DNA from 3 places in the Glycomyces rhizosphaerae genome. Region 1 is predicted to be linked to each of the others. Evidence: riboswitches for the same ligand, from Rfam matches in the RefSeq annotation. Region 1 holds a riboswitch; each other region holds the start of a gene.
The links. Region 1 has a riboswitch for cobalamin ahead of ACFO8M_RS24685 (CbtB domain-containing protein). Riboswitches for the same ligand answer to the same signal wherever they lie in the genome.
Positions count from the first base shown of each region.

Region 2: it holds a riboswitch for cobalamin, as region 1 does, so the genes downstream of both, metE (5-methyltetrahydropteroyltriglutamate--homocysteine S-methyltransferase) here and ACFO8M_RS24685 (CbtB domain-containing protein) in region 1, are expected to answer to the same signal.
Region 3: it holds a riboswitch for cobalamin, as region 1 does, so the genes downstream of both, ACFO8M_RS10050 (hypothetical protein) here and ACFO8M_RS24685 (CbtB domain-containing protein) in region 1, are expected to answer to the same signal.

Region 1 is NZ_JBHRWO010000021.1:962,021-971,344, forward strand. It holds gene ACFO8M_RS24670 (transposase family protein) at 1-230, shown strand, start outside; gene ACFO8M_RS24675 (hypothetical protein) at 227-394, shown strand; gene ACFO8M_RS24680 (DUF5685 family protein) at 676-1,941, shown strand; cobalamin riboswitch at 2,622-2,837, shown strand; gene ACFO8M_RS24685 (CbtB domain-containing protein) at 2,870-3,058, shown strand; gene ACFO8M_RS24690 (CbtA family protein) at 3,058-3,786, shown strand; gene ACFO8M_RS24695 (histidine phosphatase family protein) at 3,783-4,367, shown strand; gene ACFO8M_RS24700 (cobalamin biosynthesis protein) at 4,364-5,401, shown strand; gene ACFO8M_RS24705 (cobyric acid synthase) at 5,398-6,945, shown strand; gene cobN (cobaltochelatase subunit CobN) at 6,942-9,324, shown strand, end outside.
Region 2 is NZ_JBHRWO010000010.1:278,358-287,681, reverse strand. It holds gene ACFO8M_RS10990 (hypothetical protein) at 112-729, shown strand; gene ACFO8M_RS10985 (hypothetical protein) at 984-1,541, shown strand; gene ACFO8M_RS10980 (hypothetical protein) at 1,574-2,242, shown strand; gene ACFO8M_RS10975 (hypothetical protein) at 2,239-2,871, shown strand; gene ACFO8M_RS10970 (SDR family NAD(P)-dependent oxidoreductase) at 2,941-3,681, opposite strand; cobalamin riboswitch at 3,773-3,981, shown strand; gene metE (5-methyltetrahydropteroyltriglutamate--homocysteine S-methyltransferase) at 4,023-6,275, shown strand; gene alr (alanine racemase) at 6,427-7,566, shown strand; gene ACFO8M_RS10955 (alpha/beta fold hydrolase) at 7,644-8,864, shown strand; gene tsaE (tRNA (adenosine(37)-N6)-threonylcarbamoyltransferase complex ATPase subunit type 1 TsaE) at 8,916-9,324, shown strand, end outside.
Region 3 is NZ_JBHRWO010000010.1:98,099-107,422, reverse strand. It holds gene ACFO8M_RS10080 (TetR/AcrR family transcriptional regulator) at 1-234, shown strand, start outside; gene ACFO8M_RS10075 (hypothetical protein) at 352-1,605, shown strand; gene ACFO8M_RS10070 (ECF transporter S component) at 1,641-2,462, opposite strand; gene ACFO8M_RS10065 (ABC transporter ATP-binding protein) at 2,455-4,113, opposite strand; gene ACFO8M_RS10060 (CbiQ family ECF transporter T component) at 4,110-5,210, opposite strand; gene ACFO8M_RS10055 (hypothetical protein) at 5,231-5,707, opposite strand; gene ACFO8M_RS10050 (hypothetical protein) at 5,976-7,214, opposite strand; cobalamin riboswitch at 7,297-7,469, opposite strand; gene ACFO8M_RS10045 (TetR/AcrR family transcriptional regulator) at 7,607-8,290, shown strand; partial or broken gene ACFO8M_RS10040 (MinD/ParA family ATP-binding protein) at 8,218-9,324, opposite strand, start outside.

The DNA of each region.
Region 1 (9,324 bases):
ACGAAGGGCTCGGCCATGAGGTGGCAACGCCGATCAAAGGCCGCGACAAGCCCGAATGGCAGGATGCCCACAACCGCCTCCACGCCCGGCTCCGCGGACCCGGCGAGCGCATGTTCGCCCAGCTCAAAACCTGGTCAATCCTCGACCAGGTCCGCTGTGACCCACACCAGGTCATCCAGATCGCCAAGGCCGTCCAGGTCCTCAACAACTACGAACACCACTCAGCTTGAAACGGGCTCAGTTGATGTGCTGGGATTTCGGCTGGGGCTGGGGCTGGGGCTGGGGCTGGGGCTGGGGCTGGGGCTGGGGCTGGGGCTGGGGCTGGGGCTGGGGCTGGGGCTGGGGCTGCGGCAGGTCGGACAGGTTCTGGAACGGGCCCAGGTCACGTTCGTAGTAATGGTGTAGATCCAGGCGTCCCACCGCACCCACTCCTGCCAGGCGCGACGGGATCATAACAGCGGGAACGCCGCCGCCCCTACGCCCATCTCAGGGCAACCAGCAGCGGGAGCAGACGTTCCCAAACCTTGAGCGGGACAGGCTTTAGTCCCGAAACCCCTGCAGTGCATACCAAGCGGGTTAGAAGCAAGTCTAGGAACTTCACAAAACCCCTGTTGCGCTGGGCCACTAGGATACCGGTCAGCCGTCCCCAGCCCCTTGGAGACCATGTTGTTCGGCATGCTCGCCCCTTGTCCCGCCCGCACACCCGAAGCGCTCCTGCCCCGCTGGATGGGCCACTTCTGCGGCCTGTGCCTTGAACTTCGCGACGACGCCGGACAGGCAGCACGCCTGACCACCAACTACGACGCGCTCGCCCTGTCGGTGCTCGTCGAGGCCCAAGACACGGCGGGCGCTGACAGCCGCACCGCGGGCCCGTGCGCGCTGCGCGGGATGCGCCGCCAGCGCATCCCCACCGGGGACGGCCCTCGCCTGGCCGCAACCGCCTCCCTGCTGCTGGCCTCGGCGAAGCTCAGCGACCACATCGCCGACGGTGACGGCATGGTCGCCCGTCCCGGGGTGGCAGGCCTGGCCGCCCGCACCGCCGACCGCTATCGGGCGAAGGCAACCTTGATCGGCGGCTCGATCGGACTGCCGGTCGACCGCATCGCCGCCGCGATCGAACGCCAGCAGACCGTCGAGGATCAGGTTGTCCGCGGCACCCCCTTGGAGGCGGTCACGGCGCCCACCGCCGAGGCCACCGGCGAGCTCTTCGCCCACGCCGCGGTCCTGGCCCAACAGCCCGGCAACGCCGATCCCTTTCGCGCGGCTGGAAAGGCCTTCGGCGCTCTCGCCCACCTGCTCGACGCCGCCGAGGACTACGAAGTGGACGCGCAACGCGGCGCCTGGAACCCCCTGCGCGCGACCGGCACCAGCCGCGAACAAGCACACCGCACTGCCCGACGCCTGCTCACTGATATGAAGACGGCCTTGGAGGCCGCCTCTCTGGTCGACACGACCATGGTCCGCCTGCTTCTGGACCGCTACGCCGGCCATGCGGTCGCCAAGACCTTCGGTTCGGTGTGCGCGTCCACCTCGCATCAGCAGCCCGGCGCCGAGCCGGGGCGGCCGTACGGCCCCCAGAACCTGCCCCCCGGACAGGAATACTCCGGTCATCAGCCGCCCAAGAAGGGTTGGACGCCCGGCCGGGGCTTCTGGGGCGGTCTGTGCGGTTTCATGGTCGTGTGCTGCACCTGCCAGATCTGCTGCGCCAAGCAATACGTGGACTCCTGGAGCGGCCAGAACCGTGAGGGCTGCCTCCGCGACTGCTGCCGCTGCGACGGCGACTGCAATTGCGACTGCTCGTGCGACGACTGCTGCTCCCAGACCTGCGACAGGTGCTGTAAAGACTGCGACGTCTGCTGCACAGGATGTGATCGGGGCTGTGGGGACTGCTGCACTGGATGTGGCAGTGGCTGCGAGACCTGCAATTGCAACTGCGGCTGAACACCAGCACGCGCCGCACCCCCGGACTCGCCTTGGCGGCCTTGACGGCAGCCACCACGAAAAGCACTGTGAACACCGCGTAGACCGCGATGGTGAGCCAGTACGGCAGGAACCAGATCATCGGCGCGAACTGCTCGCACGGGAAGGACGAGTCCTGCCAGCCGCCTATCGGTTCCAAGTCGACGGCGGCGTCACAGGCGTCGGCGGCCGACCGCGTGAACTGCCCGTAGAGAGCGATTTTGCCGACCGCCGCGACGGCGAGCGCGACGGCCGCGATCCACAGTGCCGCGCTCGCGGTCTTGAACCGGCGGTCGGTCGGCGTGGCGGTGCTGCTCACGAGTCGCTCCTTCAACATCGGGGTCTTCAGATTGCCAATGTAAAGGCGCGAACGATCCCTCAGGGTCCCCGCGCCCACGCGCCGACGCGACGCGGACGAGCTGCGCGAGCGACGGGCCTTCGGCCACATAGGGCATCAGGCGGGCCTCCAGGATTTCTCGGCCCCGGGGGCTCGCAGCGCACCGGCGCTGCGGGCATCACCTGTCCGTCATCGCTTTCGCCGGAGAGGAGTGCACTGCACGGCGTCAAACTGACTGGACCAGAGATCCGCTCTAGGAGGCCCAGCGGACCCCACCATCGCCAGTGGGCGGATTCTCACGTGGCGGTTGGGGGTGGACACCGCCTGAGGCGTGCGGTACGTTCGGATTCCATTCGACGGAGGCAATCAGGAACGCAGTGTGATTCTGCGGCGGTCCCGCCACTGTATTCGGGGAGTCGCCCGCCCCAGAGCCGAAGGCTCTGGCCGGACGGAGTGCGGCCACTGGGTCTTCGGACCCGGGAAGGCCGGGCGGACGGCGTTGATCCGAGGAGCCAGAACACTGGAGCCTTCCGTCACGACTGAGGGGACGCGGATCCCCGCGGAGGTCGAGACATGACTGCCATTACTACCGCTATGCCCGAAACGGCGCTGAGACGGGGCCGCATCGCCCTGCTGGCGTTCGCCCTTACCGCCACGGTGGTCCTGGTCGCGTTCGAACAGGGCACGCTGACCGGGGGCCTCCCGGTCCTCCACGAGGCCTTCCACGACGCCCGGCACCTGCTCGGATTCCCCTGCCACTGATGCTGACCGACAGTCTTCGCCGTGGACTCGCGGCGGGGCTGCTGGCCGGTCTCGTGGCCGGAGTGTTCGCACTGCTCGTCGGCGAGGTCCCCCTCGGGGAGGCCATCGCACTCGAAGAGCAGGCGAACGCCGCTGCCCACGAATCGGCCGACGCGGCCCATCAGCATGACGACGAGTTCACCGTCGACCGCCCAGTGCAGCAGGCGCTGCTGCCGGTCGGCACCGCCCTGGTCGGCGCCGCCTACGGCGGCCTGTTCGGGCTCGCCTTCGCCCTGCTCGCCAAGGGCTCCCGCGACCGATGGCGCGCAGGCCTGGGCTTCGGCCTCGCCGCCTGGGCCGCCGTCGGCCTGTTCCCGGCCCTGAAGTACCCGCCCAACCCGCCAGGCGTCGGCGACCCGGCCACGGTCAACGCCCGGACCGCGTGGTTCCTAGGCGCGCTGGCCGTTTCGATCGGCCTGGCGCTGCTGCTGACCCTGGCTTCGCGCAAGCTGCGGGCCCGCGGCATGGACGACGTGCCGCGACAGCTTGCGGTCGGCGCGGCGGCGGTCGTGCTCTACACGGCGCTGTTCTTCGCCCTGCCCGCCAACGGCGACTCGGTCGAGGTGCCAGCGGATCTGCTGTGGGACTTCCGCTTGGCCTCCATTGGGACGCAGACGATCCTGTGGCTCGGACTGGCCGTCGGCTTCGCCTGGCTGTGGCACCGCGCCGCACGGAAGGCGACGGCGTGAGCGAAGTGGTCCGGCTGACGCTGGTGCGCCATGCCCCGACTGCGGCGACGCGCCGCCACGCCTTCCCGCTCGACGAGCCGCTCGACACGGCAGGCGAGGCCGAGGCGGCGACCCTGCACGGCAGACTGCCGGCTGTCGAGGCGCTCAGCGCTCCGGTCGCGCGGTGCCGCCGCACCGCCGACCTGGCCGGGTTCGAAGCTCACGGGACCGACCCGCGCTGGTCCGAACTCGACTTCGGCGCCTGGGCCGGCGCGACCCTGACCGAGATCGGCGAACGCGACCCTGAACGCCTGCAAGCCTGGCTGGATGACCCTGCGTCGCCACCGCCCGGCGGCGAGAACCTGGGCGGTCTGCGAAAGCGCGTCCGGGAGGCGATGGCGTCGATCGGGGAAGCGGGGGAGCACCGGGTGGTGTTCACCAGCGGCGGCCCGATCAAGGCCGCCATTGCGAACGTCCTCGACGCGCCCGACGCGGCGTTCTGGCGACTCGACGTCGCGCCCTGCTCGGTCACCGTCCTGCACTGCCGCAGCGGTGTGTGGACCGTCCGCCGCCTCAACGCCGCAGCCGGAGGACCGCGATGAGCGCCTGGGCGATCGGCATACTCGCCGGGTACGCCGCAGACCTCGTCTTCGGCGACCCGAAACGCGGCCACCCCGTGGCCGGATTCGGGCAGCTCGCCGACAAAGCCGAACAGCGCACCTGGCGCGACTCCCGCCCGGCCGGAGCCCTCCACACCGGAGCTCTCGTCGCCGGGACCGCCGCCCTCGCAGCGGGCGCCGACCGCGCCACCGCACGACCTTGGGCCCGGGCCGCCTTGACCGCCGCGCTGACCTGGGCCGTCATCGGCGGCCGATCGCTGCGCCGCGAGGCCGCCGGGATCGCCGCCGCCGTCGAACGCGGCGACCTCGACGACGCCCGCCGCCGCCTGCCCGCACTGTGCGGCCGCGACCCCTCGGGCCTGGACGAGGCCGAACTCGTGCGCGCCGCCCTTGAATCGGTCGCCGAGAACACGTCCGACGCCGTCGTCGCGCCGCTGTGGTGGGGCGCGCTGGCCGGGCCCGCCGGACTCGCCGGCTACCGCGCCGCCAACACCCTCGACGCGATGATTGGCCACAAGTCGCCTCGCTACCGTCGCTTCGGCTGGGCCGCAGCCAGGTTCGACGACGCCGCCAACTGGATCCCCGCCCGCTTGGCGGCCGCGCTGGCGGTCGCCCTCGCCCCGATCGTCGGCGGTTCCCCGCGCGAGGCCGCGCGGATCTGGTGGCGCGACGGCGACGCGCACCCGAGCCCCAATGCCGGCCAGGTCGAGGCCGCCTTCGCCGGCGCTCTTGGCTGCACCCTCGGCGGCGGCCAGAACCGCTACCCCGGCCACACCGACACCCGGCCCGCGATGGGCGACGGCCCGGCCCCCACGGTCGCCGACCTGCGCCGTGCGAACCGCCTCGCGGCGGCCGTCTCCGCAGCGGCGGCCATCGGCGCGGCATGCATCGCGTGGCGACGACCCGCCGTGGGCGGGCGACGTTCGACGCGGCACACCGCGATCGCCGCTGCCACTCGCCGCGCGAAGGGGCGCACCACTGCCGCCCCCGGCACTGTCTCTCGGAGGTGTTCATGAGCGGCGCGATCCTGTTGGCGGGCACCGCCTCCGATGTCGGCAAGAGCGTCCTGACCGCGGGCGTCTGCCGCTTCCTTAAGCGCCAGGGCGTCTCGGTCGCCCCGTTCAAGGCCCAGAACATGGCCCTCAATGCGGCCGTCACGATCGACGGCGGCGAGATCGGCCGCGCCCAGGCCGCCCAGGCGGCCGCCTGCGGCATCCCGCCCGAGACCGCCATGAACCCGATCCTCATCAAGCCCACCGGCGACCACCGCAGCCAGGTCGTCGTCATGGGCCGCCCCGCCTTCGACGCGGGCGCCCGCGACTACCACCGGCGCCGCACCGCCCTGCTCCCGGCCGTCCTCGACGCCCTCAACGGTCTCAAGGGACGCTTCGACGCGGTCGTCTGCGAAGGCGCCGGCAGCGCGGCCGAGATCAACCTGCGCCCGCACGACCTGGCCAACATGGGTCTCGCCCGTGCCGCGAACATGCCGGTCGTGCTCATCGCGGACATCGACCGGGGCGGCGCGCTCGCTTCTCTCTACGGAACCCTGGCCCTGCTGGAGCCGGACGACCAGGCTCTCGTGGCGGGCTTCGTCATCAACCGCTTCCGCGGCGACCCGGCCGTCCTCGAGCCGGGTCTGGAGCAGCTGCGCCAGCTCACGGGCCGTCCGTGCCTCGGTGTCCTTCCGCACCTGAACGGACTCGACTTCGACGCCGAGGACTCCCTCGCCCTCGACCGGCCCCTGCCGTCCATCGCACCGCTGGGGTCCGACAGTCTGGAGGTGTCAGTGGTGCGGCTGCCGAGAATCTCCAACTTCACCGACGTCGACGCCCTCGCCGCCGAACCCGGGGTCGACGTCCGGTTCACCACCTCGACCGCCGACGTACGCCGCGCCGACCTCGTGATCCTGCCCGGCACCAAGAACACCGTCGGCGACCTCGCCTGGCTGCGCGAAACCGGCCTGGCCCAGGCGATCTCGGACCGCGCCGCCGTGGGCGGCCCGATCCTCGGCGTGTGCGGCGGCTACCAGATGCTCGGCCGCACCATAATCGACGGCATCGAAAGCCGCGAAGGGAACGCGACCGGCCTCGGCCTGCTCCCGGTCGCCACCGTCTTCCATGAGGACAAGACCCTCAAGATCCACAGCGGTTCCGCCCCAGGCCTCGGCGACATGCCCGCCGGCGGCTACTCCATCCGCCACGGCAGGCCTACAGTGGACGGCGGCAAGGCCTGGCTGCGCGAAGCCGACGGCGCCGACGAAGGCTGCGCGGTCGGCCCGGTGTGGGGCACCAGCTGGCACGGCGTCCTCGAACACGACGAGGCCCGCCGCGCCTTCCTGTCCACCGTGGCCGACGCCGCGGGGCTCGACTGGAAACCCGGGGACGGGCCCTTCGCCGCCGTCCGGGAACAGCGCCTTGACCGACTCGGCGACCTGATCGCCGACCACCTCGACGTGAACGCGCTCGAAACGCTGCTGGCCGACGGCCCACCCGCCGACCTGCCGGTCGCACCGCCGGGCGGCGCACCCGCGCCGCGCGCCTGGACTGGGGAGAACCGTTGAGCACCATCCTGTTCCTGACCACCGCCGACACCGAGATCCTCGCGGCGGCGGGCGCGGTCGACCGCCTCCCCGAAGACGCCCCGAAGCTCCGCGCGCTCAATCCCGCCCGAGCGGGAGGCGACGAGGACTGGCTCGACGCGGCGCTGGCCGACGTCGAGGTCGTCGTCGCCCGGCTCCTGGGCGGCCGCGCGGCCTTCCCCGACCTCTTCGACGAGCTGCGCGAGCGATGCGTCGCCGCCGGGATCCCGCTGCTGGCCCTCTCCGGGGAAGGCTCGCCGGACGCCGAGCTCACGGCTTTGTCGACGGCCCCGACCGCCGCGCTCGCCCAGGCCTTCGAGTACCTGCGACTCGGCGGCGTCGACAACACCGAGCAGCTCCTGCGGTTCCTCTCGGACACGCTGCTGCTCACCGGCCTCGGCTTCGAGCCGCCCCTGGAGCTGCCCGACCACGGCGCCTACCATCCGCGCCACACCGACCCGCTCGCCGCCGTCGATCCCGAACGACCGCTCATCGGCGTGGTCTTCTACCGCTCGCACCTGATTAGCGGCAACACCGGCTTCGTGGACGCCCTCATCGACGCCATCGAAGGCCAAGGGGCCCAGGCGATCGGCCTGCACTGCTATTCGCTGCGCCCCGACGCGGACGGCAACGTCGGCCTGCTGTCCATGATGGACGAGGCCGGGGTCCGGCCCGACGCGCTGGTCGTGACCGTCCTCGCCATGGGCGGCGCCACCGCCGCCGACACCCCCACCTGGAAGGCCGAAGCACTGCAACGCCTCGGCGTCCCGGTCATCCAAGCCCTCGCCTCCACCGGCTCCCGCGAGACCTGGGCCGACAGCATCGCCGGTCTGTCCCCAATGGACACGGCGATGCAGATCGCGCTGCCCGAGTTCGACGGCCGCATCATCGGCGTTCCCTTCTCCTTCAAGGAACTCACCGAGGACGACGACCGCATCGGCGGCCCGGTCGTCCGCTACACCGCCGACCCCGAACGCACCGAACGGGTCGCCGGCATCGCGATCGGCCACGCCCGCCTGCGCCGGGTTCCCCGCTCGGACAAGCGGGTCGCGCTGGTCCTGTCGAACTACCCGACCAAGCACAGCCGCATCGGCAACGGCGTCGGCCTCGACACTCCAGCCTCGTGCGCGGCGCTGCTGCGGCGCATGAAGGCGACCGGCTACGACCTCGGCGACGTCGACCCCCACCTGCTGGAGGACTCCGACGCGCTCATCCACGCCCTGATCGACCGGGGCGGCTTCGACGCCGACCTGCTCACCGACGCCCAGCTGGCCGCCGCCGACGCCAAGCTCCCCGTCGAGGACTACGCGGCCTGGTTCAAGCGCCTCCCCGACGACCTGCGCGAATCCGTTGAGGCCCAATGGGGTCCGCCGCCCGGCGAGGTGCTGCTCACCCCCGACGGCCGCAACCTCGTGACCGCCACGCTCCGCATGGGCAACGTGGTCCTCGCGATCCAGCCCCCGCGCGGCTTCGGCGACGACCCCGTGGCGATCTACCACAGCCCCGACCTGCCGCCGACCCATCAATACCTGGGCGCCTACTGGTGGCTGACCCGCGCCTTCGGCTCGGACGCGATCGTCCACGTCGGCAAGCACGGCACCCTCGAATGGCTGCCCGGCAAGGGTGTCGGACTCTCCGCCTCCTGCGCCACCGACGCGGCCCTGACCGACGTGCCGCTGTTCTACCCGTTCGTCGTCAACGATCCCGGCGAGGGCACCCAGGCCAAGCGCCGCGCCCACGCCGTCATCGTCGACCACCTCGTCCCGCCGATGATGCGCGCCGAGACCTACGACGAGCTCACGCAACTGGAGCAGCTGCTCGACGAGCACGCCGAACTCGAACTGCTCGACCCGACCAAGCTCCCGGCGATCCGCGACCAGATCTGGCAGCTGCTGGTCGAAGCCGAGATCGCCCGCGAACTCGACGTCGAGGCCATGCCCGGCGAGGAGGACTTCGGCGACCTCATCACCCACGTCGACGGCCACCTGTGCGAGATCAAGGACCTCCAGATCCGCGACGGGCTCCACATCCTCGGCGCGCCACCGGAGGGCGAGCAGCTGCGAGGCCTGGTCAGGGCCATTCTGCGCCTGCCCCAAGGCGACACGCCCGGCCTTCGCTCCACCGTCGCCGCCGAGTTCGGCTTCGACGAGGCCGAGCTGACCCAGGGCGGTGGCGCCCGCGTCGAAGCCGACACGGCCGATCTCAGCCGCCTGGCCCCAGGCCCTGCAGCGACCCGAGGCGACGTGCTCGACCGGATCGACCACCTCACCGGCGCCATGGTCGAGGACCTGGCCGCGACCGACTGGGCCCCCGAGACCGCCGATCGGATCGTCGAGAAGCGACTCGGCCGCCCCGCCCCGT
Region 2 (9,324 bases), on a different contig from region 1:
AGACACCATGGCCCAGATCATCACCGGCCAGAAAGACTAGGTCACCCGATGCGCCGACGAATCATCACGCTGCTGTCAGCACTGGCCCTCATGCTCGGAGGATGCTCTCTCATGCAAGACCCCCCGCCGGAACGCGAATTCGGCGAAGCCGAGGCCTATCCGCTCCTGGAGCAGATCGTTGCCGACACTGTCACTGACCTACCCGACTTCCCCGGGGTCTATCGCCGCGGTTATGCCAGGCCACAGGACTGTGGCGAAACGTCCGGCAGTCAATATGACGGCTGGGTGGCGATAGAAATCTGGTATGGGTTCACTGGGGACATCTCGGCTACCGATCTGGTCAAACTCGAATACACCAATTTGCTGCGTCAGGCTTGGACCGATGCCGGATACGACGTCCACCGCGACACCATCAACCCCGACACCGGGCGCGGGTCACTGGAAGCAGTTCGACCCGACGGGATCAACCTATGGTGGTCGGTGGCTGACGGCGTCTCGTTGACCCTCCAAACCGGCTGTGTCCCAGCCACCGAAGGATTCGAGAAGCCCGAATACATCCCTCCGGCCGGTGGCGTGCTTCCTGAGAACGACCTTGCAGTGAAGGGGGACAATTTCGAGAACCCGCCAGAAGACGCCACCGACGAGGCGGTCGATCCGTTCGCCACCGCCCAGCCCGTCTCCGCGCCGGTGCCCTTCGATTCGCCCGATTCGTACGACGGCCTGATCTGAGCCTCCCCCGATTCCCCTTACTTTGCGGAAAGGCGACCGTGTACCAGAATCCGAATCCCCAGCAGCCCAACGGGCAGCCGCAGCAGCGGCCGCCTGGTCCGCCGCCGCAGCCGTATCTGCAGCCCGGGACCTATCCGCCACCGGCGATGGCGGCTCCGCCGCCGTATTCGCCTGGCGCGCAGGGCTTTCATCCTGGGTATCCGCCGCCTCTCCCTCCCCGCGAGCGGCGCGGTGGTGTCGTTGCGCTCGTTGTCGTGCTTGTGCTTCTGGTCGTCGTCGGCGGCGGCGTTGGGGTGTGGTGGTTCCTGTCCGATCAGGGCGGCGATGGTCCCGGTGCGACCCAGACGGAAGGCCTCACCATCGAGGACTCCGAATCCGGTATCTCCTACACCCTCCCTGAAGGCTGGGAGGAGTTCGCATCTGAAGACCTCATCGAAGCCTTCACCTCAAGTGCGAGCGTCTCCACCGAAACCGGTGGAGCGTCGGTGTTCGCGTTCTCCGGTGAGGCGATGGCCGATGAGGAGATGTCGATGAGCACCTCCACCATCGCGGGCGAGAACTCCGAGTACTTCTACCCGTACGCCGAGGACCGCCAGATCCTGCTCTCCGAACCTGCCGAAGTCGATGGCCAGGAGGCCTACCGGTTCACCTGGGAGGTCAGCAAAGCCGATGACGAGCCGATGTACGGGCACATCGTCCACATCCTCACAGACGACAACCGCTCGGTCTTCCTCATGGGCATCGTCTACCCCGACGACCCTGCCCTGCGGACCGAGATCGACGCCGTCCTGACCAGCGTGACTCTGCTATGAAGCCATCGCTCTGGTGCGTTGCATTGGTGCCCGTGGCATTCGTGTCCATCGCGGGCTGCGCTACCGAGCCGGAGCTCAACGATGATTATGCGACCTACGCGGTGTTGTCCGACCCCATCCCGTTGACACCTATCCCGGGTGCCGACATCGCCGCATGGGCTGAGGCGATCGACGGGCTCGACTTCGGTGAATGGTTGAGTTCCGGAGACCTCGTGACGGACCAGTATGTGCCTGCAAGGGCTGAACCGGTCGAGGACCCGCGCGTCGGGGGCGATCGGCTCTCCTGGGTGATGGAAGGGGAACCTCCGCATGTGGACACCGACTTCACCTTCAACGCTCGTGCGGTCACTGACGTCGACGAGGGGGTGCTCAGCATCTACTGCGCGGCTGACTATGACATCCACACGGAGTACCTGGACGAAGCGCTGACGTCGCCCGTATTCGATGAGGTCCGGCGGAATCTGCAAAGCTGCATGACGGGCTCCGGAAACGACGCCATTGGTCCCGATGTTCTGTCCGCATGGCTCAACGAGCAAATGGACGCTGCTGAAGCAACCTATGCGGCCGATAAGTCGCAGTATCGCTACGAAGCTTCGACCATGCTCGACGTCGCGAACGTATTGGTCTGGTTCGACAGCAGCGAACGCGAGACGTCCGTGTCGCTTTCCGTCGATCCGCGCGCCGAACCGGGGCCTTCATGACCGACAGGAACACACCGGCGGGCCAGAAGCCGGTTCGCTGGCCCGTCTACGTGACCATCAGCGTTTTGCTGGTGGTTGCCGGGTGTGCCGGCGCGTACCGCTGGATCAGCTACGACCTTGGAGAGCGCCCGCCCGAGCTCACTTCCGAATACGAATCGAGCGAAGCGCTCCTCGTCTCCGAGGATCTGGCTGGCCAGCTCATTGCGGGACTACCGGTGGGCGGCGACGGTACTCCCGCCTTCGAAAGTCGATTGTGGAACACCGAGACCTGCCTGTCGGGCTGGGACGACCACCTCGTCTGGGACGGTTTCGTATCGGTCATGGTCAGTTACGGCCTCGACATTCGCGAGGACAACCGCGCCCAGCGGATCGAGTATGTGCAGGTCATCGCCGATGAGCTTGAAGAGATGGGCTTGGAGCCGACCCAGGAACAACACGGGGAGGGGAGCACCTCGGTACATGTTGACCGAGACGACGGCCTCTCGATCCGGTTCACCTCAGAGGGGGGCCTGACCATCTCGACGGACTGTGTCGCACATGGCGGCGAACCCGTCTACACGACGCCGCATGTCAGGATCTCACCCGCGAATGACGACCAGGATCTCGAACGCTGGCCCCAATCCGACTGACCGCTTCGAGCGGCCCCTTGCAGACGACTTCGGCCCGGCGGAAACCACCGGGCCGATTTTGTTGCGCTGCTATTGGTTACGGCGGTGGACCTGCTGCGCCCCGGTTTGGTCGCGGGGCATGATCGTGATCTGGTCGACGTTCACGTGCGCGGGTCGCGTTGCGACCCAGGTGATCGTGTCGGCGATGTCGTCGGCGGTGAGTGGGGTCATGCCCGCGTAAACCGCGTCGGCCCGTTCTTGGTCGCCTTCGAAGCGGACCAGGCTGAACTCGGTTTCGACCATGCCGGGGTCGATCTCGCAGACGCGGACCGGTTGGCCGAGGAGTTCCAGGCGGAGGACGCGGGTGACGGCGGCTTCGGCGTGCTTGGCGGCGTTGTAGCCGCCCCCGCCGGGGTAGGGCTGGTGGGCGGCGATGGAGCCGATCACGACGACCTGGCCGTTGCCGGAGGCGACCAGCTTCGGCAAGAGCGCCTTGGTGGCTCGGATCGTGCCGAGCACGTTGACGTCGTACATCTGCTGCCACAGGTCGAGGTCGGCCTCGGCGATGGATTCGAGTCCGAGCGCCCCGCCCGCGTTGTTGACGAGGAGGTCGCAGCGGCTGATGACTGCGGCGAAGGCGGCGACCGAATCCTCGTCGGTGACGTCCAGCGGCAGCGCCGTCCCCCCGCACTCGGCGGCGACCTCGGCGAGCCGGTCGGCCCGGCGGGCCCCCAGCACGACGTCGAAGCCGGCCTTGGCGAGGGCTTTCGCGGCGGCGGCCCCGATCCCGCTGCTCGCGCCCGTGACTACTGCTACAGGTCTGGTGCTCATGGGGCCCGAGCCTACCCATTCGTCCGCCGGCCCGATCCGCCCTCGTCCCACTCTGCGGCCGCGTCCGAGGCACGTGACGGTGCGCGGCCGTACCATCGGTGACGACGCTGGTTCCGAGGCGGCGCTAGACCGCTTCGGCTAAGAGGGAATCTGGTGTGAATCCAGGACTGCCCCGCAGCGGTGAGAGGGAACGAAACCCGCCAGAAGCACTGGGCCCCATGGTCTGGGAAGCGGCGGGCGCTAGGTGCCGGAGACGGCGCGCCCTCGAGTCCGAATACCTGCCCGCGTACCGCGCGCGTCCGCGTGCGGTCCCGTTGTCGCAAGTTCGAGGGAACTGACACATGAACACGACTACCGCCGTGCCCGCACAACGCCTCGGAGCCACCGCGCTCGGATATCCGCGCATCGGACCGAACCGCGAGTTGAAGCGGGCGTTGGAAGCCCACTGGTCCGGGAGGCTCGACGCCGCCGGTCTGGAGGCCGCTGCCGCCGCCGTCCGCTCCGGGATGCTCGACGATCTTTCGGTGCTGGATTCCGTGCCGACCGGCACCTTCTCCTTCTACGACCACGTGCTCGACACGATCGTCGCCGTTGACGCGCTCGCGTCCCGGCACCGCCGTGAGACTGCGCTCGCTTCGTATTTCGCCGCCGCACGCGGTGATGCCGAGGCCGTGCCGCTGGAGATGACGAAGTGGTTCGACACCAACTACCACTATCTGGTCCCCGAGATCGGTCCCGAGACCGCGTTCGCCGCGAAGCCCGAGAAGGCGGTCGCCGAGTTCCTGGAAGCGAAGGAGCGAGGTCTCGACGCGCGGCCGGTGCTGCTGGGGCCGGTCTCGTTCCTCTTGCTGGCCAAGCCGAGTGAGGGCGCTCCTGCCGATTTCGTGCCGTTCGACAGGCTCGGCGACCTCGTCGAGGTCTATGTCGAGCTCCTCGCGGCCCTCGGCGAAGCCGGGGCCGGACTCATTCAGCTCGACGAGCCCGCGCTGTGCGCCGACCGCACGACCGAGGAACTCGCGGCGACCGCCGCCGTCTACCGGCGACTGGTCGGCAGTGCCGGAATCCTGGTCGCGGGCGGTTACGGTCCCTTCGGCGAGGCGCTGCCCGTCCTGCTCGAAGCCGGTGTCGAAGGCGTGGCCCTGGACCTCGTGCGTGGCCGCAGTGACCTGGAAGCACTGGAGACACTGGATGTTTCACGTGAAACATTTTTGCTCGCCGGGGTGATCGACGGCCGCAACATCTGGCGCGCCGACCTCGCCAAGGGCGCGGCCGACATCGCACGGCTGCAAGCCATCAGCGACCGCGTCGGGGTCGCCTCTTCCTCCTCGCTGCTGCACGTCCCCGTCGACCTCGACGCCGAGCACGAGCTGCCCGAGGCGCTGACCGAGCGCCTCGCCTTCGCGCGGCAGAAGCTCCGCGAGATCACCGCCCTCGCCGACCCCGAAGGCTCCCGCGAAGCCCGGCCCGAGGCCCCGGCCGCCTGGCGCGACGAGTCCGTCCGGACGCGCCTGGCCGACCTCGGACCCGACGCCGACCGGCGCCTCCCGTACGTGGAACGCCAAGCGGCCCAGGCCGAGCGCGTCGCGCTGCCGCCGCTGCCGACCACCACGATCGGTTCCTTCCCGCAGACCGCCGAGCTGCGCAACGCCCGAGCGGCCCACCGGCGCGGCCTCATGATCGACGCCGACTACAAGTCGCGCATGAAGGCCGAGGTCGCCGCCGTCATCGCCGAGCAGGAGAAACTCGGCCTCGACGTGCTCGTCCACGGCGAGCCCGAGCGCAACGACATGGTCCAGTACTTCGCCGAGCAGCTGACGGGTTTCGCGACCACAGCGGGGGGATGGGTGCAGTCCTACGGTTCGCGTTGCGTCCGGCCTCCAGTGCTCTACGGGGACGTGGCGAGGAACGCGCCGATGACCGTCGAGTGGACCTCGTACGCCCAGTCGCTCACCGAGAAGCCCGTCAAGGGCATGCTCACCGGGCCCGTCACCATCCTGGCCTGGTCCTTCGTCCGCGACGACCAGCCGCTCGCCGACACCGCCGACCAGGTGGCGCTCGCCCTGCGCGACGAGGTCGCCGACCTCGAAGCGGCCGGGACCGCGATCATCCAGGTCGACGAGCCGGCGCTCCGCGAACTCCTGCCCGTGCGCGCGGCTTCCCGTGCGGCGTACCGGGACTGGGCCACCCGCTCGTTCCGCCTCGCCACCGCGGGCGTGCGGCCCGAGACCGCGATCCACACGCACCTCTGCTACTCGGAGTTCGGCGAGGTCATCGACGCGATCGCCGCCCTCGACGCCGACGTCACCTCGATCGAGGCCTCGCGTTCGAAGATGGAGATCCTCGCCGACCTCGACCGCGCCGACTACCGCAGCGCGGTGGGCCCGGGCGTGTGGGACATCCACTCGCCGCGTGTCCCGGCCACCGACGACATGGCCGAGGCCTTGCGCCTGGCCGTCGCCGCGCTCGGCCCCGACCGGGTCTGGGCCAACCCCGACTGCGGCCTGAAGACCCGCCGCTATGAGGAGGTCCGGCCATCGCTCGCAGGGCTCGTCGAAGCCGCCCGCATCGTCCGTGAGCAGCTGGTCAGCCCGTAGACCGAGGTGACACGTGCTCGCCACGGCCGAGCCGCAGCGCTGCCTGCGACCCGGGCATCGGCGCTGTCGGCCCCGGCCGCGGCGGGCACGTACCCTTGCATATGTGGCGATCGACAACTACCGCGTCCTGACCGAGCCGGAATTCGGCACCATGTCCGGGCTGGCGAAAGCCAGCGCCGACTGGCGGCGGCTCGCGCACAACGTGGAGACCCTGGCTGCAATCGCCGGGGTGCCGATGATGGCGATGGTCAAGGCCGACGCGTACGGGCACGGCATGGTCCCGGCGGCGCGCGTCGCCGTCGAGGCCGGGGCGGCGAGCCTCGGCGTCGTGACGCTCAGGGAGGCATGGCAGCTGAAGCGCCTGCCTGATCTGGCGGACACGACGGTGATGGCGTTCTTCTTCTCCCCGGACCAGCCTGGCCTGGCCGAGGTGGTCGGGGCCGGTGTCGAGCTCGGTGTGTCGTCGCTGGCGCAGCTGGATGCGGTCGCCGCGGCGGCCGATCGGGCGGGGCGGCCGGCGCGGATCCATCTCAAGGGCGACACGGGGATGTCGCGGGGCGGTGTGTCCGAGCACGAGTGGGAGCAGGTCGCGGAGGCGGCCGCGAAGCATCAGGCGGCCGGGTCGGTCGTGGTCGTGGGTGCGTGGAGCCATATGGCCTGCGCCGACGAGATCGGGCACCCGGCGAACGCCGAGCAGAAGGCCGCGTTCGAGCGGTTCCTGGCGACGGTGGCCGCGTCCGGTCTGGAGCCCGAGGTGCGGCACCTGGCGAACTCGGCGGCGCTGATCGCAGATCCGGAGACGCGATATGACATGGTGCGACCGGGGATCGCGTTGTACGGGTACAACCCGGTGCCGGAGGTGCCGGTGGATCTCAAGCCGGTGATCGAGGTGCGGTCGGTGGTGATGTCGGTGAAGCGCGTCCCGGCCGGCGCGGGGATCTCTTACGGGCACACGGTGCATCTGGAGCGGGACAGCAATGTGGCGCTGGTGCCGCTCGGGTACGCGGACGGGGTGCCGCGGGCCGCTTCGGGGCGGGCCGAGGTGTACCTGGCGGGGAGGCGCCGCCGGGTTTTGGGTCGGATCTGCATGGACCAGTTCATGGTCGACTGCGGTGACGACGTCGTGAAGCCGGGCGAGCCGGTGATCCTGATCGGTGCGGGTGAGCAGCATCCGGATGCCGACGACTGGTCGGTGTGGGCCGGGACGATTCCCAATGACGTGTTGACCGGGATCGGTTCGCGGGTGCCGCGGCTGTGGAACCGGGGTCTTTCGGGGCCGCCGCGTGGGTGATTGATCCAGGTTCGTTTCGCGTCCTGGTGGGGGCGCAGCCTCTCGAGATTTGCCGTTCGATGACACTGCGAGGCCGCATGAGTGAGAAGCAGTCCCGTCGCCGTTTGCGCGGTTTGGCGATCGCCGGTGGGGTGACCGGCGGTCTGGCGGTCGGTGCCGCTCTGGCGTGGGGGGTGCCGCGTTATCTGGCGCGGCGGACGCGGATGGCGTCGACCGATCCGTATGCGCACGAGCCGTTCGAGTTGCCGCCGCAGAGTTCGGTGCGGACGGTGGACACGCGGGATGGCGTGGCGGTGCATGTGGAGACGGCGGGTCCGGATGACGCGGATCTGACGGTGGTGTTCGCGCACGGCTATATGCAGGACATGGCGACGTTCTACTTCCTGCGCAAGGCGATCGCGGAAGCGGATCGCGGCGGGATGTCGATGCGGGCGGTGCTGTACGACCAGCCGGGGCATGGGCGTTCGGGTGCGTTGCCGCGCACGGAGTACGGGATCGACGACCTGGCCGAGGTGCTGCACGACGTGCTGCAGGCGGTGGCGCCGGTGGGCCCGCTGGTGCTGGTCGGGCATTCGATGGGCGGCATGACGATCCAGGTGTACGCGCGGAAGTACGAGGCGGATTTCCGAGAGCGCGTGAAGGGCGTGGCGTTCCTGTCGAGCAGCGCGGCGGGGCTCGACACGGTCGAGACGAAGCCGATGCGGGCGCTGCGGCGCCTGCGGCGGACGGTGCTGCCGATGCTGCAGCAGGTCGCGGGGTGGACCCCGGACCTGATCGACCGTTCGCGGCTGCTGGCGGGAGACCTGGGGTGGCTGCTCACACGACGGGCGGCGTTCGGGCACGCGGATCCGCCCGCGTCGCTGGTCAGCCTGGTGGAGCAGATGAACCGGCGGACCTCGATCCAGAGCATCGTCGGTTATGCCCGCGCTATTCTCGATCACGACGAGACGGCGACGTTGCCGCTGTTCAAGGGGCTGCCGTCGCTCGTGGTGGTCGGTGACGTGGATCTCCTGACGCCGCCGGAGCATTCGCGGCGGCTGGCGGCGGCGCTCGAAGGGTCGCGATTCGCGCTCATAGCCGAGGCGGCTCATTCACCGCAGCTGGAGTATCCTGGTGAGATCTCACAACTGTTGTTGGAGATGATCGACAAAGTCGTGGCTGAGATCGGTGAAGGTACCGCCGCGTCCGCTGCTCCGGCGTCCTCAGGGACGCCGTCCCCGCAGTCGGAGCGCGATGGGGCGCGACACCGCAGGTGGTCGCCGTTCTCGCGTCACCACGGGCATCGTCTCGAACCGTGAACCCGGTTCCGCACCGCAGTTGCGGACCTTATCCACTTGGAGGAGTGAAACGTGAGGCTCCAGCTCCATACGGCCGCAGACACCCACGATTTCGGGCTGCGCCTGGCCGCGGTCCTTCGCGCGGGTGACCTCGTGATCCTCACCGGCCCGCTCGGGGCCGGGAAGACCGCCCTCACGCAGGGCATCGGCGCCGGCCTCGGTGTGGAGGGGCGCATTACGAGCCCCACGTTCGTGATCGCCCGCTCGCACCGCGCGGGCACGGCCGGGGTGCCGCTGGTCCACGTCGACGCCTACCGGCTGGAGACCCTGGACGAGCTCGACGACCTCGACCTGGACACCGATGTCGACGCGGCCGTGACCGTGGTCGAGTGGGGTGCGGGTCTGGCGGAGCGGCTCGCGGAGTCGCACTTGGAGATCGCGATCGAGCGCCGTTCCGATGAGACCCGCGTGGCGGTGCTGC
Region 3 (9,324 bases), on a different contig from region 1:
GAACTCGCCGAGGTCTACGCCCAGGGCCAACCCGGTGCGACCGCCGCCATGGCCGCCCTGGCGACCGGCGAGATCGAGGAGGCCATCGACGCCGACACGATCCGCACCGTCGGAGCAGTGCAGTTGGCCCTGGTCAGCGGTGTCGTCATGCAATGGATGTCCTACCCCGACAGCGCCCCGGGCCCGAAGGAGATCGCCGCCGGCCTCAAAGGCCTCGTCGCCGTCCTCGACTGACGGCGCCCGGCCGCGCTCGACGACACACCGGTCAAACGTGTCGTTCGCCGGTAAAACGCCCAGTCCCCCATAGGGTTCGAGTGAGCACCCGACTCACTCACCCGACGGAGACCCGCCTTGAGCGACACCGACCTTCACGGTTCCGACATCACCAGGTACGCCGAGGTCGAAGAGCAGGAGTCAGGGACACAGTGGATCGACGTGCCGTTCGTCAGCCGCTACACCGCCGCCTCGGACGCCGTCAAGCAGGCCGGCAGTGAGAGCGCCCTGAACACCGGTCTCGCCATCGCGGGCGAGATCGAGGGGCTCGGGGCGGACGCCCTGGGCGTCCTCACCGATCCGATCGGCACCCTGGTCAGCGCCGGGATCACCGTCATCCTCGACCTCGTGCAGCCGCTCGACGAGCTGCTCATGATGGCCTCCGGCGACGCCACCGAGATGCAGCGCCAGATCGACGTCCTCGGCCAGGTCGAGGCCGCGCTCGGGGCGCTCGACGGCGAGATCGCGAACGCCGCCGACGCCAACGTGACCGCGTGGGACGGCGAAGCCGCCGCGGCGGCCGGGAACGCGATCGGCGGGCTCGCGGCCACCGCGGGCGCGATGGGCAAGCGCGCCAAGGACGTCGCCGCGCTCCTCGACTGGGCGCGCATGCTCGCCGAGACCATCTACGAGGTCGTCAAATCGGTCCTGACCGAGTTCGTCTCATGGGCGGTCACGCGCGGGCTCACGGCACTGGCGACGAGCGTGGCCACCGCGGGCGCCTCGGTCGTCGCGTTCGTCATGGACGCCGCGGTCACCGCGTCCCGGATGCTGCTCAAGGCCACCAGGAAGTTCCAGTTCGCGCAGCAGATCTTCATGAAGCTGCTGGGGTTCCTCCGCGCGAACCCGGTCGTCGACCGCGCCGCCGGGGAGCACCGGCTGTGGAACGAGCTCCTCACGGTCGCCGGGGGAGCCGTGGTCGACTCGGTGAAGGGCGCGGCGGCGGACCTCTACGGGCACGTCGCAGACGCGCTGAGCGGCGAAACCTCAGTACTGACCACTATGGTGCGTGAGGCCTCCCGGTGGCAGGTGGAGCCGACCGAGCTGGAGGCCGCGGCGCAGGCGCTCGACGGCCTGGCGCCGAACGCGGAGGCGATCGCCGCCGTCGCGGGCGAAGCGGGCGCGGCCGAGATGACCTGGGGCTTGACCGGGCTCTTCTTCGCGGACGCCTACGTCGAGGGCTGCACGGAGCTGTCGAACCTCACCGGCCTGCTCGGCTCGACGATCGGCCGCCACGCCGAGAGCCTGCGACAATGCGCCGAGACCTACGCCCAGGCCGACGCCGACATCGCCGCCGAGTTCGAAAGGCTCGCAGCCGAAACCGGAGCGTGAACCGGCAGGTCGACCGGCGTGCGCATAGGAGCTTCTCAGAGGGGCGTCGAGTCCCAGTTCGCCTTCTTCGCGGACCTGCGCAGCACCCGCAGCAGCAGCGGGCCCGTCAGCAAGAGGAGCGCGACGGTGGTGATCGCCCGACCGATGTCCCAGCCCAGGGACGTCGCGAGCGAGTACGCGAGCAGACGCGGCAGGTTCTCGCCGAACCCGCCGCCCGGCACGTACGCGAGGTTCCCGTGCGTGATCGCGAAGGGCCAGAACGACAAGTTCAACAGCAGACCGTACAGCAGCGACGAGAACGCCGCATAGACCGCGAGGACCGCGAGCTCGGTCGCGCGGCCCGCCCGCGAGTCCGGCGTCCCCGGGAGCAGCCCCGCGCCCAAACCGACGAACGCCGCCGCGAACATCTGGTACGGCAGCCACGGACCCACCCCGCCCGTCAGCAGCGCCGAAGCGAACAAGCCGGTGCACCCCAGGATGAACCCGAACCCGGGCCCGAACACCCTGCCCGCCAAGATGATCAGGAAGAACACCGTCTCCACCCCGGCAGCGCCCGCACCGAACGGCCGCACCGCCGCCACCACCGCCGACAGCACCCCCAGCATCGCCACGGCCCGCGCGTCCAGCCCGCCACTGGTCAACTGCAGCAGCACCACCGCCGTCACCAGCGGCAGTAGCAGCGCGAACAGCCAAGGGCCCGAAGTGGTCTCGGTGAGCGCTCCGCCCGGGGACGCCAGCAGCGGCCACGACATCGCGACCAGCCCGAAACCGGCCGCCAGCGCGAGCGACAGGGAAGCCTTCCAGCGCACGGCCGGTCGCGGCGTCGCGGCGATCGGGCTCGGCTCCACCTCAGCCATCGGCGTCATCGCCGGTCTCGCCCAAGACCTCGGCGACCTCCCCGACGGTGAGCCAACCCGGCAGGACCTTGGCGACCTGCGGGGCGAACATCGGTGAGGCCGCGACGATCTGCCGCGCCGGGCCGTCCGCGACCACCTCGCCGTCGGAGAGGATCACGACCCGGCTCGCGAACTCGGCGCAGAACTCCACGTCGTGGGTCGAGACGACCACGCAGTGCCCGGCGTCGGCGAGTCTGCCGAGCCTCGCGGCGAGGGCCGCCTTCGCCGGGTAGTCCAGGCCCCGGGTCGGTTCGTCGAGCAGCAGCAGCGGCGGTGCGGCCGTGAGGGTCACGGCCAGGGCCAGTGCCAGGCGTTGGCCTTCGGAGAGGTCCCGCGGGTGGGCCTGGTCGTCGACGTCCTCGACCAGGTCGGCGAGGATCTTCGCGCAGGTGCCGGCGGGTGCGCGGCCGTCGTCGTCGGCGCCTTCGCATTCTGCCCGCACGGTCTCGGCGTAGAGGAGGTCGGCGGCTTCGGCGGGGACGAGCCCGGCCAGGGTCCGGCGTTCGGCCGGTTTCCGGGCGGCGGGGTCGGCGCCGCCGATCGTGACGGCGCCGCTGGAGCGTTTCCCGGTGCCCTGCAGGGCCCACAGGAGACTCGATTTGCCGGATCCGTTGCGGCCCATGAGGGCGATGCGTTCGCTGCGGCCCGCGAGCAGATTGACGCCGTTCACGGCGCGTACGCCGCCGGGGTAGTCGACGTGGACGCCGCGCGCTTCGAGCAGCGGCGGCCCGGCCGCGGTCCTGTTGCGGGACCGGGAGGCCCTGGGGCCGTTGATGGGAGGCGCGGGCGGGAGGAGTCCGGCGAGGGTGTCGCGCAGTCCGGCCGCATGCCTGCGGGCCTCGCGGATCGTGACGGGCGGTCCGGGCCATCCGGCGAGGCGGCCGAGTTCGACGACGGGCGGCGCGACCGGCGAGACGGCGAGCACTTCGCCGACCGGGCCCGCGGTCACCTTGCCGCCGTTGAGCAGCAGCGCCGAGTCGGCGTATTGGGCGACGCGTTCGAGCCGGTGTTCGGCGAGGAGCACCGTGACGCCGAGGTCGTGGACGAGTCGGTGCAGCGCCGAGAGCACTTCGTCGGCGGCGGTCGGGTCGAGCGCGGAGGTCGGTTCGTCGAGGATGAGCGCGGCGGGCCCGGCGACGAGGGCCGCGCCGATGGCGACCCGTTGGCGCTGACCGGAGGAGAGGGCGGCGAGGTCGCGGTCGCGTACATCGGCGAGGCCGAGGAGGTCCACGATCTCGGTGACGCGCTTGCGCATCGCCGCGGGGTCGATGCCGAGTTGCTCGGCAGTGTAGGCGAGTTCGCGTTCGACCTCGTCGGTCACGAAGCCCGCCAAGGGGTCCTGGCCGACGTAGCCGACGAGGTCGGCCAGGTCGGCGGGGGTCCGGCCGCGAACCTCGCGTCCGGCGACGGTGATCCGGCCGTGCATGGTGCCGCCGGTGAACTGGGGGACGAGGCCGTTGACCGCTTTGAGGAGCGTCGACTTGCCCGCGCCCGTGGAGCCCACGAGCAGGCAGAACTCCCCTTCGGGCAGGTCGAAGGAGACGTCGTCGAGGACGGGTTTCCCTGCGTAGGCGAAAGTGACGTTCGCGAAGGCGATCCCGCCGCGGTTCATGGTGTTCCCCCTCTTGAGGACGGCACGAGCAGGGCGGGCGCGGTGGCCAGGAGGATGCCGCCCGCGGCCCACATCGGCAGGTCGGGGACCGCGAGTGGATTCGTCGCGGGCCACAGCGCCGCCGGTTCGACGATGCCACTGAGGACGGTCCCGGCTACGGCCGCGGCACCGGAGGCGACCACCGCCCAGTCGCGTGCGCCGAAGCGGTCGGGCCGGTAGCGGGTGTGCGGGACCCGCTTGGAGGCGAAGGCGATCCCGAAGACCGCCACGGCCGCGCCGCAGGCGACGGCGGCCCAGGCGAGCGGCGCTGGGGTCGTGGTGCCGAGGAGCGCGTACGCCCCGGCGCACAGCCCGATGAGTCCGATGAGGAGGGAGGCGCTGGTGGCGCGGCGGGTCGGGGCGGGGATGCCCGCGGCGCGGCCGTAGCCGCGCGAGGCCATCGCGGCGGCGAGCGCGAGCGAGCGGTCGAGCGCGTCGTGCAGCACTGGCGAGACGACCGTGCGCATGAGGTTCGCGGGGCTGCGGCTCGTGTTGCCGCGCAAGGCTCTTGCCCGCCGGACGCGTCCGACGCTCGCGACGAGCTGCGGCGCGACGGACAGTGCGACGACGACCGCGACGCTCACCTCGTACAGCGCCGCCGGGACCGAGCGCAGGAGCCGCCGCGGGCTGGCGAGGGCGTTGGCGGCGCCGACGCAGACGAGGAGTGTGGCCAGGCGCAGGCCGTCGTAGGCGGCGGCGAGCGCGCCTTCGGCGGTGACGTCGCCGCCGAGCCGGAAGCCCGCCGCCCAGTCCGGGAGGGTCGCGGAGGGGAGCGAGAAGAGGACGGTGGGACCGTCGGACCCGCCGAATACGATGTAGAAGGCCATGCGGACGGCGATCGCGCTGAGTCCGATGAACAGGAAGACCCGGTAGGCGTCCGACCAGGGTTCGGGGCCGCGGCACCAGGTGACGACGAGGCCGGCGACGGCGACGATGAGAAGCAGCAGCCAGGGGTTCGCGGTGCGCCCGGCGGCGGTGGCGAGCAGCAGGGCCCAGCCCCACCAGGCGACGGGGTGGGCGGTGCGCCGGGTCGCGGCGACTGCTGCTTGTGGAGTCACGGCGGCTCCGCGGGGCCCGGTCACGCGCGCCGGTCGCGGCGCAGGCGCCAGATCACGAGCCCGGCGATGACGGCGATCGCGGCGACGGCGATGAGCCAGGTGAACGAGGAGTCTTGGTCCGCATCGGCTTCGGCGCCTTCGGCCGCGTCCGCGGCTTCGTCCGGTGCCAGGTCGGGCGGGGTCGAGCCGTCGCCGAAGGACCAGCCTTCGACGTCGCCGGGTTCGGGCCGGGCGTTGGCGCCGCCCACGGCCGAATAGCTCCATTCGGCGTCGTCGGACCCGGCGCGCCAGTACGACCAGTACTCCTTCGCGGAAGGCGCCGAGCCGCAGTCGCTCTCGGGGAGCTCGTCGATCCGGCAGACCATGCCGCGGATCGAGGCCACCTCGGTCACGGAGTACCCGGCCTGCGAGAGCGCATCGAGGCCGTTCGCGGGGTCGGCGGCGCAGCCCGGCGCGGGATCGGCGGCGAGCGAACCGAAGTCGACCACGACCGTCACCCCCGAACAGGACTCGTGCGCCGAGGCCGGTGCAGCGGGGAGTGCCAGCGCGGCGAGCGCCGCGATGAGAAGGACGAGCCAGCGCGTGAGCCGGGCGGGCGTTGCGGTTCGGGCCCCCGAGGCCGGGTGTGTCGAGACTCGGGCCCCCTGAAACCAAGGGTGACACAGGGGTGCGACATCGGTGATAGACACAATGGCGCGCAGGCAGCGCCCGCCGGATCGACGGGCGCTGCCTGCGTTTCGTTCGCTTCGGGACACGTGCCGACTATTACTTGTCGGTGCCGTCTTTGTCGGTGCTTCCCTCGTCCGCGGCATCGGTTTCTTCACCGGACGGCGCCTCGGTCGCGGCAGCGCCGCGGCGGGACTTGAGCGCGAAGCCGATGATCAGCGCGGCCAGCACCACCACGGCGGCGCCGATCGCCCAAGGCAGCCACGAGGCCGAACCCTCGTCCTCGACCGCGTCAGTGGTCTCGGCGTCGCTCCCGGCGCTCTCGCAACCGGTGCCCGGCACGCCGGGCTCGATGCCCGTCGCGTCGAGTTCGGTGAGGTTCTGCGACGCGATCGGCACGATCGCCTGAGCGGTCGCCAGGAGACGCGAGATCTCGACGTAGTCCCCGCCCTCGGGGTCGGTGTACATGATCGCGCCCGGCTCGGCGCCGGTGCAGTCGTACTGGAGCCCGATCAGGAACGCGACCGCGCGCCCGGCGGCGTCGGGCCGGTCGGCCGCGAGGAACGCTTGAGCGGCCATCGCCGTCGAGTTCGCGTTCTCGCCCATGCCGTTGTCGAACCCGCCGTCCTCGGCCTGCACCGACTCCAGCCAGTCCACAGCGGACGTCAGCGAGGCGGACCCGGCGTCGCCGAGCGTCGCCAGCGCGGCCGCGGTCAACCCGGTCGTGTCCGGGTCGGAGACGCAGTCGTCACCGCCGTCGACGTCCATGTAGTTGAACCCGCCGTCGGGGCACTGCATGGCAGCGAGCCCGGCCGCGGCCTCTTCGCCCGCGGGGCTGTCGGTGCGCGAGAGCCCGAGCACCGCCCAAGCGGTGGACAGGGCGGTCCCGTCGCCGTACGAGCCGGTCGCCGTCTGGGATGCGGTGAGCGCGTCGGCGAGCTTGATGCCGCCGAAGTTCTCGGGGTCGCCCCCGGCGGTCGCCACGGTGTACATGACCTTCCCGGCCGAACCGGCGCTGAGCGTCGGCTCGGCCGCCCCTTCGACGGTCGGGTACACGTACGGCGTGAGCGTGTCGGTGTTGTTGAGCCACTCGAGCGTGGCCTGGACCTGGTCGCCGCCGACACCGGCGGCTTCGAGCGCGATGACGGCGTCGAGCGAGGTCGAGACGTCCTGGTTGTTCCAGGAGGTGCCGTCGGATTGGGCGACGAGCCAGGAGGCGGCGGCCTGGGCGGGCTGCGCGAAGGTCTCCTCTTGGGCCTCAGCCGGTGCGGCGGAGGCGAAGACGGTGATGGGCACGACCGCGGCGGCGGCCAGCAGTCGACCGGACAGGTGGCGCAATTGCCTGACCTTTCCTATAGCGAGTGGGGTCTTCGGGCAGGCGGCGGCGCCGCAAGCGCCTGTAGACCACGACAGGCGTTGACATTTCGGGCGGCGTCGGGCGGGCATTCGGGCTCACGCGGGTGGACCGAGCTTCGCGAAGGGTGCTCGGCATTTGTTCGACCGTGTCTCTTGCGAACGTCGAACCGCGACTACCGTTGCGGGTCAGCGCCGGCCTTTCACCGGACTTCCCCCGCCTGACGCCTGTGCAGTTTGGGCTCATTCTCGCGGGTGGATTCGCTGGGTGTCAAGCTGCGGGGTCGCGCAGTGCAGTCGTTCACTCGCGCCACGCGAGTGAACTCTCGCCTTCCGGTTATTGACCCGTAGCACCGGGTGTCGATACGGTGCACAACGTGAGCAGAAATAAGAACGCCGATTTGGACAGAGTTCTGCGCGCTGCGACACGGGTCTTCCTGGAACGCGGATTCTCCGCCACCTCCATGTCGGACCTCGTCGCGGCGACCGGCATGAACCGTGCCGGACTCTACGCCGCATTCGGCTCCAAGCACCAGCTCTACATAACGGCATTGGGCCGCTACCGGGAAGACACCGAACCCGAGTTGCGCTCGATAGCCCACCGCGCCCTGGAAAGAGCCGCGGAAAGCAGTGGAGATACAGGAGAAGAGGACCGACTCGACGCGCCGAGGGTCGTGGCCGACCTCCTCGAAGTGGTCGCCCGTCACTCCAAAGAGGGCGGTTTCGTCGTGCGGGCCGCCGTGGAGCTGGCCGACGACCCCGCCACCATGCGCCGTGTCCAGGAGGCCTGGACCGAGCTCGAACGCGATCTCGCCGCGATCCTGGCACGGGCGGTCGAGCGCGGCGAGATGGCGGCCGCCGCCGACCCCGACCGGCTGGCCCGCACCGCCCTCGTGTTCATCCAGGGAGCGCTCGTCATCGGCCACGCCGACGAGGACGACCGCCGCTTGACCGACGCCACAGCCGGCCTCGTCGAGCTCCTCGAGGCCTACAGGCCCTCGGCGACCGCCGAGGAGATCCGCAGCCAGGACCCCGACGACGCCTTGCTCAACGAGTCGTAGCGGATCGGCTCCCCCGAGTCGAGCAGCTTCTCATACGGCGCCAGCAGCACCGCCCTCGTACGGGCCGCGAAGTGCCGCTGCACCGCCGGTAGGTCCACGTCCTTGCGGTGGGCGGGCATCGACACCACCGACACCGCCCCGCGCACCAGATCCCGGCGGCCGGTCTGCTCCAAGTGGTCGAGCATCCTCGCGGCCGTCTCGGCCGAGTCGTTCCGGGCCGACATCGTCACCACCAGCTGGTCGGTCGCGTCGATCGCCGCCTGCCAGTTCGCCGCCCGCACGTTGTTGCCCGTGTCGACGACGATGAGCTTGTAGAAGCGCGACACCGCCTCGCGCAGGTCGCCGAACGCCTGCGACGTGAGCATCTCCCCGGCCGTCGCCGACTCGTCCGAGGCGAGCACGTCGAACATCGCACCGCCTTGGGCGCGAACGTACTGCGACAGGTCGCCGATGCGCCCGGTCGGGCCCTTGAAGTGGTCGAGGTCCCGCAGCAGGTCGCGCACCGTGCGCACGTGGAAGTCCTGCTGGGCCCGCATGCCCAGCGTCCCCTGCGTCTCGTTGTTGTCCCAGGCGAGGACGTAGCCGCCGCGGTGGCGGCCGAACGTCATGGCGAGCATGAGGACCGCGACGGTCTTGCCCGCGCCGCCCTTGGGGTTGACGACGGTGATCTGGCGCAGGCCGCCGAAGTTGCGGCGGACGATGTCGACCGCCCGCTGGCGGGCGCGTTCGCGCGGGCCGGGCGGCATGGCGACGAGGCCGAGGCTGAAGCGGTGGAGCGCGCCGCGCAGGCCGGTCTCGGCGACGGGCGGGCGCGGGGGCACGACGCGGCGGGACGCGAAGTCGTCCGCGGTGACGCCGAGGCGTTCGAGCGCCCCGGCGTGGTCCGGGAACACTGGCGAAGGAACCTGGAGGGGCTGGTTGACGAGCGCGTTCGACACGGGCGCTTCGTTGAACTGGCTGTGCGTCAGAGCCGCGGGATCGGGCCAGCCGTTGCCAGCCGGCGCTTTGAACTGCGAAGGGGGCGTGGCTTCAGC